One region of the Serratia sp. PL7 genome, then DNA from elsewhere that is predicted to be linked to it. Evidence: riboswitches for the same ligand, from Rfam matches in the RefSeq annotation. Region 1 holds a riboswitch; the other holds the start of a gene.
The links. A riboswitch is a leader RNA that binds a small molecule or an ion and turns the genes downstream of it on or off. The one in region 1 is predicted to bind thiamine pyrophosphate.

Region 1 (5,033 bases):
CTTCTCAATGACTTGCATCAAGAATGCCGTCGTTTAACCTCACACTTCACGCACTTTGGCGCTCATCCCGAGCGCCGCCAGCGCCAACAGCGCCGCCATCCAATACACCGAGCCATGACCGAGGTTCTCCACCAGCGCGCCCTGCAGCACCCCGGCCAGGATCACCCCGGTCGAGATGCTGTTGGTGAACAGCGTGGTGGCGGCGCCCGGTCGGCCCGGCATCAAATCCTGAAAATAGAGCATGCCGATACCGGCGACGATACCGATAAACACCGCGTTGAGCAGCTGCAGCGCGATCAGGGCCGGCTTGCTCTCCAGTACCGTCAGCCCGAGGTAAAACAGCACGCCTGCCACCACCGCCAGCAGCATCATGTTGCGCTTGCCGAAACGTTTGACGTAGTAACCGGCCAGCAGCATCGCCGGGATCTCCAGCCCGGCGGCGGTGCCCATCAACACCCCGGCCAACCCTTCCGGCAGGCCGAGATCGGCGGTGATATACAGCGGCATATCGATGATATACAAGGTGTTGCAGGTCCACATCAGCATTGAGGCGATGAACAGCAGCCGCACGTCGCGATTGCGCCAGGCACTGGCGGGCGCGATCGGCGCAGACACCCCACCCTGCAGCCCCTCATTTTCCGCCGCGCGCGGCACCGAAGGCAGCATAAACCCCACCAGCAGCACGCAAACCGCGAAGGTGGCGGCGGCGATCAGGAACATCACGGTGAATCCGTAGTTCAGCGCCAACGCAAACGACAGCGGCGGGCCGATCACCCACGCCAGCGAAAGCTGGGCGCGCATCACCGAGCTGAACATCACCACTTCACGCGCCTCGCTATCGGCATATTCCCGCGCCAGCGCGAAGATCTGCGGCATGGCGGTGTTGGCAACGGCGGACATCAGCACCCCGGCGGTGATCAGCGTCAGGTAGTCGCGGTTAAAGGCGAACAACAGGCAGTTACCGACCGCCATCAGGCAGCACAGCAGGATCAGCCTGCGGCGATCGCCGCGGGTGTCGGAACGTTTGGCCAGCAGGAAGCTGACGACGATGCCGGCCACCGCGTTGGCGGTGTAAAACAGCCCGACCCACAGCGGCCGCACCTTAACTTCGGTGGTCAGAAACAGGCTGAGCGTCGGCGTCAGCAATGCGCCGGCGATGCCGGAGAGAAAAGCGATCAGTAGGAATGCGGCAAAGATGGGGTTAATGCGCAGTGACAACCGGCTCAGGCGTTGCATATCGTCTTCCCTGACCTCAAAGCAGAAGAAAGAACCTTAGGCCACGGCAAGAAAAATGCAAGCGCATCGCCATGTCCATGCATAAAAAAACCAGTGGGTTGCCCCACTGGCTGGTGAAACAGCACCATTACTCAGAAACTTGTTGCCGCAGCCCCTACAGGTGCTCGCGATATTGCTTATCGGTCATCTCTTTGATGTCCCATTGCGTCAGGTGTGCCAGCATCGCCAGCCGCGCCTGTTCGGGCACCACGCTCAGCCAGTCGGCGCGTTGACGGCGCACCGCGCTGAAATAGCGCTGATAGAACTGTTTGGATAAGAAAGCTTTCATGATTACGCCCTCCCCTTTCATTGATGAAAATTATCGGCGTAATATAGGGAAAGAAAAATTGACGAGTTGAGGCGGGAGCGTTCCTCTTTTATGTCCACGTCCAGATTGCAGCAACAGTTCATCCGCCTGTGGCAGCGCTGCCACGGTGAAACCACCGACACCACCCTGCAGGATCTGGCGGAGGTGCTCAGCTGCTCGCGGCGCCACGTGCGCTCCCTGCTGAGCGCCATGCAGCGGGAAGGCTGGCTCACCTGGCAGGCGGAGTCGGGGCGCGGCAAGCGTTCACGGTTAACCTTCCACTACACCGGCCTGGCGCTGCAGCAACAGCGGGCCGAGGAGCTGTTGGAACAGGATCGCATCGATCAGTTGGTGCAGCTGGTGGGCGACAAAAACGTGGTGCGCCAAATGCTGCTGTCGCAGCTGGGGCGCAGCTTCCGCCAGGGTAAACACATCCTGCGGGTGCTCTACTACCGGCAGTTGTACAACCTGCTGCCCGGCTCGGCGCTGCGGCGTTCGGAAACCCATTTGGCGCGCCAGATCTTCAACGGCCTGACGCGCATAAATGAGGAAAACGGGGAACTGGAGTCCGATCTGTCCCACCATTGGCAGGCGCTGACGCCCTTGCACTGGCGGTTTTACCTGCGCCCGGCGATCCATTTTCATCACGGCCGCGAGCTGGAGATGGCAGACGTCATCACTTCCCTCTCGCGTCTGACCTCGCAACCGCTGTTCTCACATATCGAAAGCGTCACCTCGCCGACGCCGTTCGTTATCGACGTGCATTTGCGCAGCCCCGACCACTGGCTACCCTGGCTGCTGGGCAGCGTGCAGGCCATGATCCTGCCGCGCGAATGGCGCGAACTGCCGGACTTTGCCCGCCATCCGGTCGGCACCGGCCCCTACCGCGTGGTGCGCAATCTTCCCAGCCAGATGAAGATCCACGCCTTCGACGACTATTTCGGCTACCGGGCGCTGATCGACGAGGTGAACATCTGGGTGCTGCCGGAGTTCTCCGAAGAGCTGGTGCACTCCGGCGTGCAGCTGCAGGGCGATGAAACCGGCAAAAACGAACTGGAAAGCCGACTGGAAGAGGGCTGTTATTTCTTGCTGTTCGATCAGCGTTCCCCGCTGGCCGCCGACCCCGCCATTCGCAGCTGGCTGTGCGAATTGATCAACCCCATTTCATTGCTGAGCCACGCCGGGCCGCTCTACCAGCGCTATTGGTCGCCGGCATACGGCCTGCTGCCGCGCTGGCACCACAACCGCACGCTGGCGCAGCAACCCAAACCGGCGGGGCTGACTGAACTGACGATGACCCACTTCAATGAGCATTCGGAGTTTCACGCCATTCGCCAGGCGATCGAACCGCTGTTGGCGCAGCACGGCATCCGCCTGATCGTACAAAGCGTGGATTACGCCACCTGGCACCAGGGCGACGCGCGCAGCGATCTGTGGCTCGGCAGCGCCAACTTCTATCTGCCGCTGGAGTTTTCGCTGTTCGCCACGCTGTACGAACTGCCGCTGATGCAGCACTGCATGAACGAGGATCTGGCGCAGGACGCGGAGTTATGGCGCGCCAACCGCTTGCCGCTGGCGGAGTTTTGCCAGCGGCTAGTCAGCAACCACCAGCTACATCCTCTGTTCCACCACTGGCTGCAGCTGCACGGCCAGCGCAGCATGCGCGGCGTGCGAATGAACACCCTCGGCTGGTTCGACTTCAAGTCAGCCTGGTTTGCCCCGCCGGAGGCATAAGCGCCTTTCGCCCGGGTCGGTTAATCTTTACAATAGCGCCGTCTCAACGGGGTGCGGTGAGTCGGGCCGTGTGCATAAGCCCGATTTTCCGCTGAGAGCACACCCGTCGAACCTGATCCGGTCAATACCGGCGGAGGGATTTGAGCCCAGCGAACCGGCGACGCCGCCTCGCCCCCTCAGATACCCTTGCCCCCTTATTTTTCAGGAGTGCAACGTGGTCAAAAAATATCTGCCCTGCTTATTGCTGCTGTGCGCCGCGCCGGTGTTCGCCAAGCCGACGCTGACGGTTTACACCTACGATTCCTTTGCCGCCGACTGGGGCCCTGGCCCGGCGGTAAAAAAAGCCTTCGAAGCCGAGTGCGACTGTGAGCTGAAGTTCGTGGCGCTGGAAGACGGCGTCTCACTGCTCAACCGCCTTCGCATGGAAGGCAAGAACAGCGCCGCCGACGTGGTGCTGGGGCTGGACAACAACCTGTTGCAGGCGGCGCAGCAAACCGGCCTGTTCGCGCCGAGCGGCGTCGACACCGCCAAACTGACGGTGCCGGGCGGCTGGCAGGATACGACCTTCGTGCCTTACGACTACGGGTACTTCGCCTTCGTCTACAACAAAGAAAAACTGAAGAACCCGCCGAAAAGCCTGCAGGAGCTGGTCAGCGGCGACCGCGACTGGAAGGTGATTTACGAAGATCCGCGCACCAGCACGCCGGGGCTCGGCCTGCTGCTGTGGATGCAAAAAGTGTATGGCGACAAGGCGCCGGCCGCCTGGCAGCAGTTGGCGAAGAAGACCGTCACCGTCACCAAAGGCTGGAGCGAGGCCTACGGCCTGTTCCTGAAAGGAGAAGGCGATCTGGTGCTCAGCTACACCACCTCTCCCGCCTACCACCTGATCGAAGAGAAAAAAGACCTTTACGCCGCCGCCACGTTCAGCGAAGGCCACTACCTGCAGGTGGAAGTGGCCGGCAAGCTGAAAGCCGCCAAACAGCCTGAGCTGGCCGAGCGTTTCATGCGGTTCATGGTGACGCCGGCATTCCAGAACACCATCCCGACCGGCAACTGGATGTACCCGGTGATCAACACCCCGCTGCCCGTCGGTTTTGAGCAGATGAACGTGCCGCATACCGCGCTGCAATACAGCGCCGAAGAGGTGGCCACACAACGCGGCGGCTGGATCCGGGCATGGCAAACCGCCGTCAGCCGCTGATCCCCCGCTGGCTCTGGCCGGGGCTGCTGGCCGCCGGGCTGATCCTGCTGGTCGCCGCACTGGCGATGGGCTCGCTGTGGCGCCATGCGCCGGACAGCGACTGGCGCGGCCTGTGGCAGGAAAGCTACCTGTGGCACGTGGTGCGCTTCACCTTCTGGCAGGCGCTGCTGTCAGCGCTGATTTCGGTGCTGCCCGCCGTTCTGCTGGCGCGCGCGCTCTATCGCCGCCGTTTCCCCGGCCGGCAGCTGTTGCTGCGGCTGTGCGCCATGACGCTGGTACTGCCGGTGTTGGTGGCGGTGTTCGGCCTGCTCAGCGTCTATGGGCGCCAGGGCTGGCTGGCGACGCTGTGCGGCTGGCTGGGCGTCGAATATGGCTTCTCGCCCTACGGGCTGCAGGGCATTCTGCTGGCGCACCTGTTCTTTAACCTGCCACTGGCCGCCCGCCTGTTGCTGCAGGCGCTGGAGAACATTCCGGTGGAGCAGCGCCAACTGGCCGCCCAACTGGGTATGAGCGGCT
Region 2 (5,033 bases), on a different contig from region 1:
TGGTGTTCATCTCCTACTCCGGTCGCGCCAAAGAGCTGGATCTGATCCTGCCGCTGCTGGCGGAGAACGGCATTCCGGTGATCGCCGTCACCGGCGGCAAAGAGTCGCCGCTGGCGCTGGCCGCCGCCTGCGTGCTGGATATCGGCGTCGAGCGCGAAGCCTGCCCGATGGGGCTGGCGCCCACCTCCAGCGCGGTCAACACGCTGATGATGGGCGACGCCCTGGCGATGGCGCTGATGCGCCAGCGCGGTTTCAACGCGGAAGACTTCGCCCGCTCGCACCCGGGCGGCAGCCTGGGCGCGCGCCTGCTGAACCGCGTGCATCACCTGATGCGCACCGGCGATCGCCTGCCGCGCGTGAGCGAAAGCGCCAACGTGATGGAGGCGATGCTGGAACTGAGCCGCACCGGGCTCGGGTTAGTGGCGGTCTGCGATGCGCAGCTGCGGGTGGTGGGCGTATTTACCGACGGCGACCTGCGCCGCTGGCTGGTGAAGGGCAACAGCCTGCAGGATCCGCTCAGCCCGGCGATCACCCGCCCCGGCTATCGGCTGCCGGAGCAGTGGCGCGCCGGGGAGGCGCTGGAAGCGCTGCACGAACAACACATCAGCGCGGCTCCGGTGGTCGATATGGACGGCGTGCTGGTGGGGGCGCTCAACCTGCACGATCTGCATCAGGCCGGCATCGGCTGATCAACGCCGGGGGCACCATCACCGGTGCCCCCGGTCAGATCATTTCCAGTCAGGATTGTTCTCGAACTGCTGCTTCAGCAGCGCTTTCATGTCGTCATTCGGCTTGCCGAGCCACTGGTACTTGGCATACTTCTTCGGATGATCGACGGCTTCCGGCCGATCTTCCACTTCCACCCGCACGCCCCAGGCCTGGGATTTGTCCGCGCTGAACGCCACGATCAAAAAGTTGTTGCCGCAGTCGTGCGGTTTGCACAGGTTGCCGACCAGATACTCTTTGCCCTTCCAGTTCAGATTCTGCGCCGGCGTAGAGGTGCCGACGCCCTTGCGCGCCCAGCCCGGCATCCGCGCCTGGCCTTTCACCATGTTTTGCCAGCTGGCCTGATACCCCGGCTGCTGAATCAAATCCGACGTGGTGACGATCTGCTGGGCAAAGCTGCCCGCGCTGAAGCTGAGCAGTGCGCCGAAGAGGGCGCAACGCAGCGCCTGGTGTCCCGTCATAGTCCTTCTCCCTAGGTTAAATCAGGTTTCGCCCGTCAAACCGGGCCTGAACTAGTCAGACCACGGTTGCGGCAAAAAGTTGACTCACCACCAGGCGTGAAAATGATGCACCGGCCCGATGCCGTGCCCCACTTCCAGGGTGTCCGCCTGTTGCAGCGCGTGTTGCAGGTAGTCCTTGGCGGCGGCCACCGTGGCCGCCCAGTCGGCATGGCGCGGGCGCAGCGCCGCCAGCGCGGCCGAGAGCGTGCAACCGGTGCCGTGGGTGTGGCGGGTGGCGACGCGCGGCGCGGTAAAGCGCTGCTCGCCTTCTGCGGTAAACAGCCAGTCCGGGCTCTCACTTTCGCTCAGGTGGCCGCCCTTCATCAGCACCGCTCGGCAGCCCATCGCCAGCAGCGCCCGCCCCTGCTCACGCATCTGCGCTTCATCTTCCGCCGGCGCGCACGCCAGCAGCGCCGCCGCTTCTGGCAGGTTCGGCGTAATGATCGACACCAGCGGCAACAGCTCGCGCCGAATAGACGCTACCGCCTCCGGCGCCAGCAACGGATCGCCGCTTTTCGCCAGCATCACGGTGTCCAGCACCACGAATTCCGGCCGGTAATGGCGCAGCCGTTCGGCCACCGCCTGCACGATGTCAGCGTTGGCCAGCATGCCGATCTTGACGCTGTCGATGCGCACGTCGCTGAATACCGAGTCCAGCTGCGCGGCGACGAACGCCGGATCGATGTAATACACCGACTGCACGCCGCGGGTATTCTGCGCCACCAGCGCGGTGATCACCGAGGTGCCGTAAGCGCCGAGCGCCGAGAAAGCTTTCAAATCGGCCTGAATGCCGGCGCCGCCGCTGGGATCGGTGCCGGCGATGGTCAGCGCGTTAATGCGTTTCATCACAGATCCTCCCCGCGCAGTTGATACAGCGCGTCGAGGAACGCCGGCGTAAAGCTGCCCGGCCCGGCGGCCTGCCTGGCCGCGAGGCCGCCGCAGTGGGACATCACTCGGCAGGCGGTCGCCACGTTATCCAGGCGATCGCCCGGCAGGGCGCAAAACGCCGCCGCCACCGCCGACAGCGCGCAGCCGGTGCCCACCACCCGCGTCATCAGCGGGGAACCGCCTTCGATCGCCCAATCGCGCTGGCCGTCGGTGACGTAATCCACCGCGCCGGTGACCGCCACCACCGCGCCGCTGCGCCGCGCCAGCTCACGCGCGGCGGGCAATGCCGCCAAGGAATCGTCGCCGCTGTCCACGCCGCGGCCGCTGGCCAGCAACCCACTGAGCGCCATGATTTCCGAAGCGTTGCCGCGTATCGCCGCCGGTTTCTCGTCCAGCAGCTGTTTGGCGAAGGCGGTGCGGTAGGAGAGCGCACCGACCGCCACCGGATCCAGCGTCCAGGGCTTGCCGGCCCGATTGGCGGCGGCCACCGCCGCCCGCATCGATTCGGCACGCAGCGCGTTGAGGGTGCCGACGTTGATCAGCAGGCCGTCGGCCAGCGCGCTGAACTGCGCCGCCTCTTGCGGCTCCACCACCATCGCCGGGGAAGCGCCGAGCGCCAGCAACACGTTGGCGGTCAGCGATTGCACCACTTCGTTAGTCAGGCAGTGGATCAGCGGAGGGCGCTGTTGGAATTGGGTCAGACAGGCCGCGGCGCGCGCGCCGGGTAGTGCATCAGGTCGAGCGATCATATTCCTCCCAACCGGCGTTCAAGAAGGCGGCGCCGGCTGGGCGGCCGTGACTTCCCTACGCTGGCATTATCCAGATCAGGTAATACGGGTATTTCTCAGCCTTCACGTAGAAGGGCACCCCGAGTCATGAAAATCAATAGGTTGTGATCAACGTTGCGTTAATCCCTGCAGGGGATCATGCCAGCGGCGGCGCGGACAAACAAGCGAATAAATTGACTCGCGCCTAAGCGATGTTTCCCTCTTTTCCCGCCAGATACAGGCTCAGCACGCCGGGCAGCTCCGCCAGCGTGAACGCCACGCTCTGCGGCGCCGTCTTGAAGATATGGTGCAGCGTACCGGCCACCAGGCTTTGCAACAGCCGGGTTTGCTGCAGGATCTCCGCTTCGGCGGTCTCGGGGCGGCGCAGCTGCAACACGCTGGCGATCAGCGTCAGGAAGCTGGACTTTTCATCCGGCAGGTTCATTTCCCGCATCACCGGCAGGTAGTCGGCATGCTCACGCAGGTACTGCGCATAGGGTGAAAACAGCCGCTGGATCACCGCTTCAGCGGAGAGGCGCCGCCACTCATCGTCACTGGCCAACGCCATGTCGCGCACCAGCGCCTCAATCGACTCGGTATGCCGATCTGCCAGCGCCTTGATCACCGCGTGGCGATCGGGAAAAAAGTGATACATCGAACCGATGGAGGTTTTGGCGTGCTTGGCGAGCCGCTGCATGCTGAGCGCCGCCAGGCCGTCCTGCGCCACGATCGCCGCCGCCGAATCCAGAATGGTTTGTACGCGTTGCCGCCCTCTTTCCTGCTGTGGCTCTCGCCCGGTGATGTTTTCGTCGATTTGCATATTCGTTTCTGCCCGCTGTCATCAACGCATTATACCCATTTGCCGCTACGAAGGCAGGGCGACACAAAAAACTAGATTAATCCCTCTAGTTTAGAGTAGAGTATTTATTCTAGTTTACCCTGACGCAAGCGTGGGGAAGACAAACAGTGACCTCACTCACTGAAAAAGAGTCATTTCATTCGGCCCGTCGCCCAAGCCAATCGTCAGAGAATGCCCTATGCCCGACAAAAAACTGCTTATCACCTGCCTGACCGCGCTGTTGCTCACCGGGTGCTCGCCGGCACCGTCGATAGTGGTGTTCGGCGCTTCGTTCCCCGACTGGCTGTTTTGCCTGTGCGGCGGCGTGGCGGGTATGGTGGCGATCCACCTGCTGCTGCGCACCCCGGAAAAACGCGCCTGGCTGGCGCCGCAGCTGCTGACGTATCCGGCGCTGACCGCGCTGATCGCCATGCTGATCTGGTTACTGGTTTTCCCCCACTGAGACTGACGCCATGACCCAACCACACACCCCAAACCGGCGCAGACTGCTGGTGCTTACCATCCTGGCGTTGACATTCATCGTGGCCGCCGTCGTCGTCTGGCGGGTGGAAAACGCCCCCAGTACCGACGATGCCTACGCCTATGCCGACACCATCGACGTGGTGCCGGAGGTGAACGGTCGCATCGTCGAGATGCCGATCCGCGACAACCAGGAAGTGCGGCAAGGCGATCTGCTGTTCCGCATCGATCCGCGCCCTTACCAGGACGCGCTGGCGGCCAGCGAAGCGCGCCTGATCACGCTGAATGAACAGATCAAGCTGACGCAGCGTTCGGTCAACGCACAGCAGTACAACGCCGAATCGATGAACGCCATCGTCAAACGCTCACAGGCGCTGGTGGCGCAGGCGACCGACACCCTTAACCGCCGGCAAAAGCTGCTCGGCAAGAACTACGTTTCGGCGGAAGAAGTGGAAACCGCCCGCACCTCCCAGCGCTCGGCGCAGGCGGAATTGCAGGCCGCATTGCTGCAGGCGAAACAGGCGGAAGCCGCCGTCAGCGGCGTCGAAGCCCTGGTCGCACAGCGCGCCGAAGTGCAGGCCGACATCGCCATCGCCAAACTGAACCTGGAGTTCACCGAGGTGAGAGCGCCGTTCGACGGCCGCATCGCCTCCCTGAAAACCACCGTCGGCCAATATGCCTCCAGCGCCAAACCGGTGTTCACGCTGATCGACACCCGCCACTGGTACGTGGTCGCCAACTTCCGCGAAACCGACCTGAAAGGCGTGCATCCCGGCGTGCCGGCCACGCTGTATTTAATGAGCGACGCCGGCCAGACCTTCAGCGGCAAGGTGG

Region 2: another riboswitch for thiamine pyrophosphate. It lies ahead of thiM (hydroxyethylthiazole kinase); the one in region 1 lies ahead of thiB (thiamine ABC transporter substrate binding subunit).

Annotation. Positions count from the first base shown of each region.
Region 1 is NZ_CAMFLB010000004.1:327,155-332,187, reverse strand. It holds gene N6G83_RS21765 (sugar efflux transporter) at 40-1,236, opposite strand; gene sgrT (glucose uptake inhibitor SgrT) at 1,391-1,564, opposite strand; gene sgrR (HTH-type transcriptional regulator SgrR) at 1,655-3,316, shown strand; TPP riboswitch at 3,354-3,473, shown strand; gene thiB (thiamine ABC transporter substrate binding subunit) at 3,531-4,517, shown strand; gene thiP (thiamine/thiamine pyrophosphate ABC transporter permease ThiP) at 4,493-5,033, shown strand, end outside.
Region 2 is NZ_CAMFLB010000011.1:174,388-179,420, reverse strand. It holds gene gutQ (arabinose-5-phosphate isomerase GutQ) at 1-689, shown strand, start outside; gene N6G83_RS32845 (inhibitor of vertebrate lysozyme family protein) at 729-1,187, opposite strand; gene thiD (bifunctional hydroxymethylpyrimidine kinase/phosphomethylpyrimidine kinase) at 1,272-2,072, opposite strand; gene thiM (hydroxyethylthiazole kinase) at 2,072-2,863, opposite strand; TPP riboswitch at 2,899-2,995, opposite strand; gene N6G83_RS32830 (TetR/AcrR family transcriptional regulator) at 3,087-3,701, opposite strand; gene N6G83_RS32825 (YtcA family lipoprotein) at 3,919-4,182, shown strand; gene mdtN (multidrug transporter subunit MdtN) at 4,193-5,033, shown strand, end outside.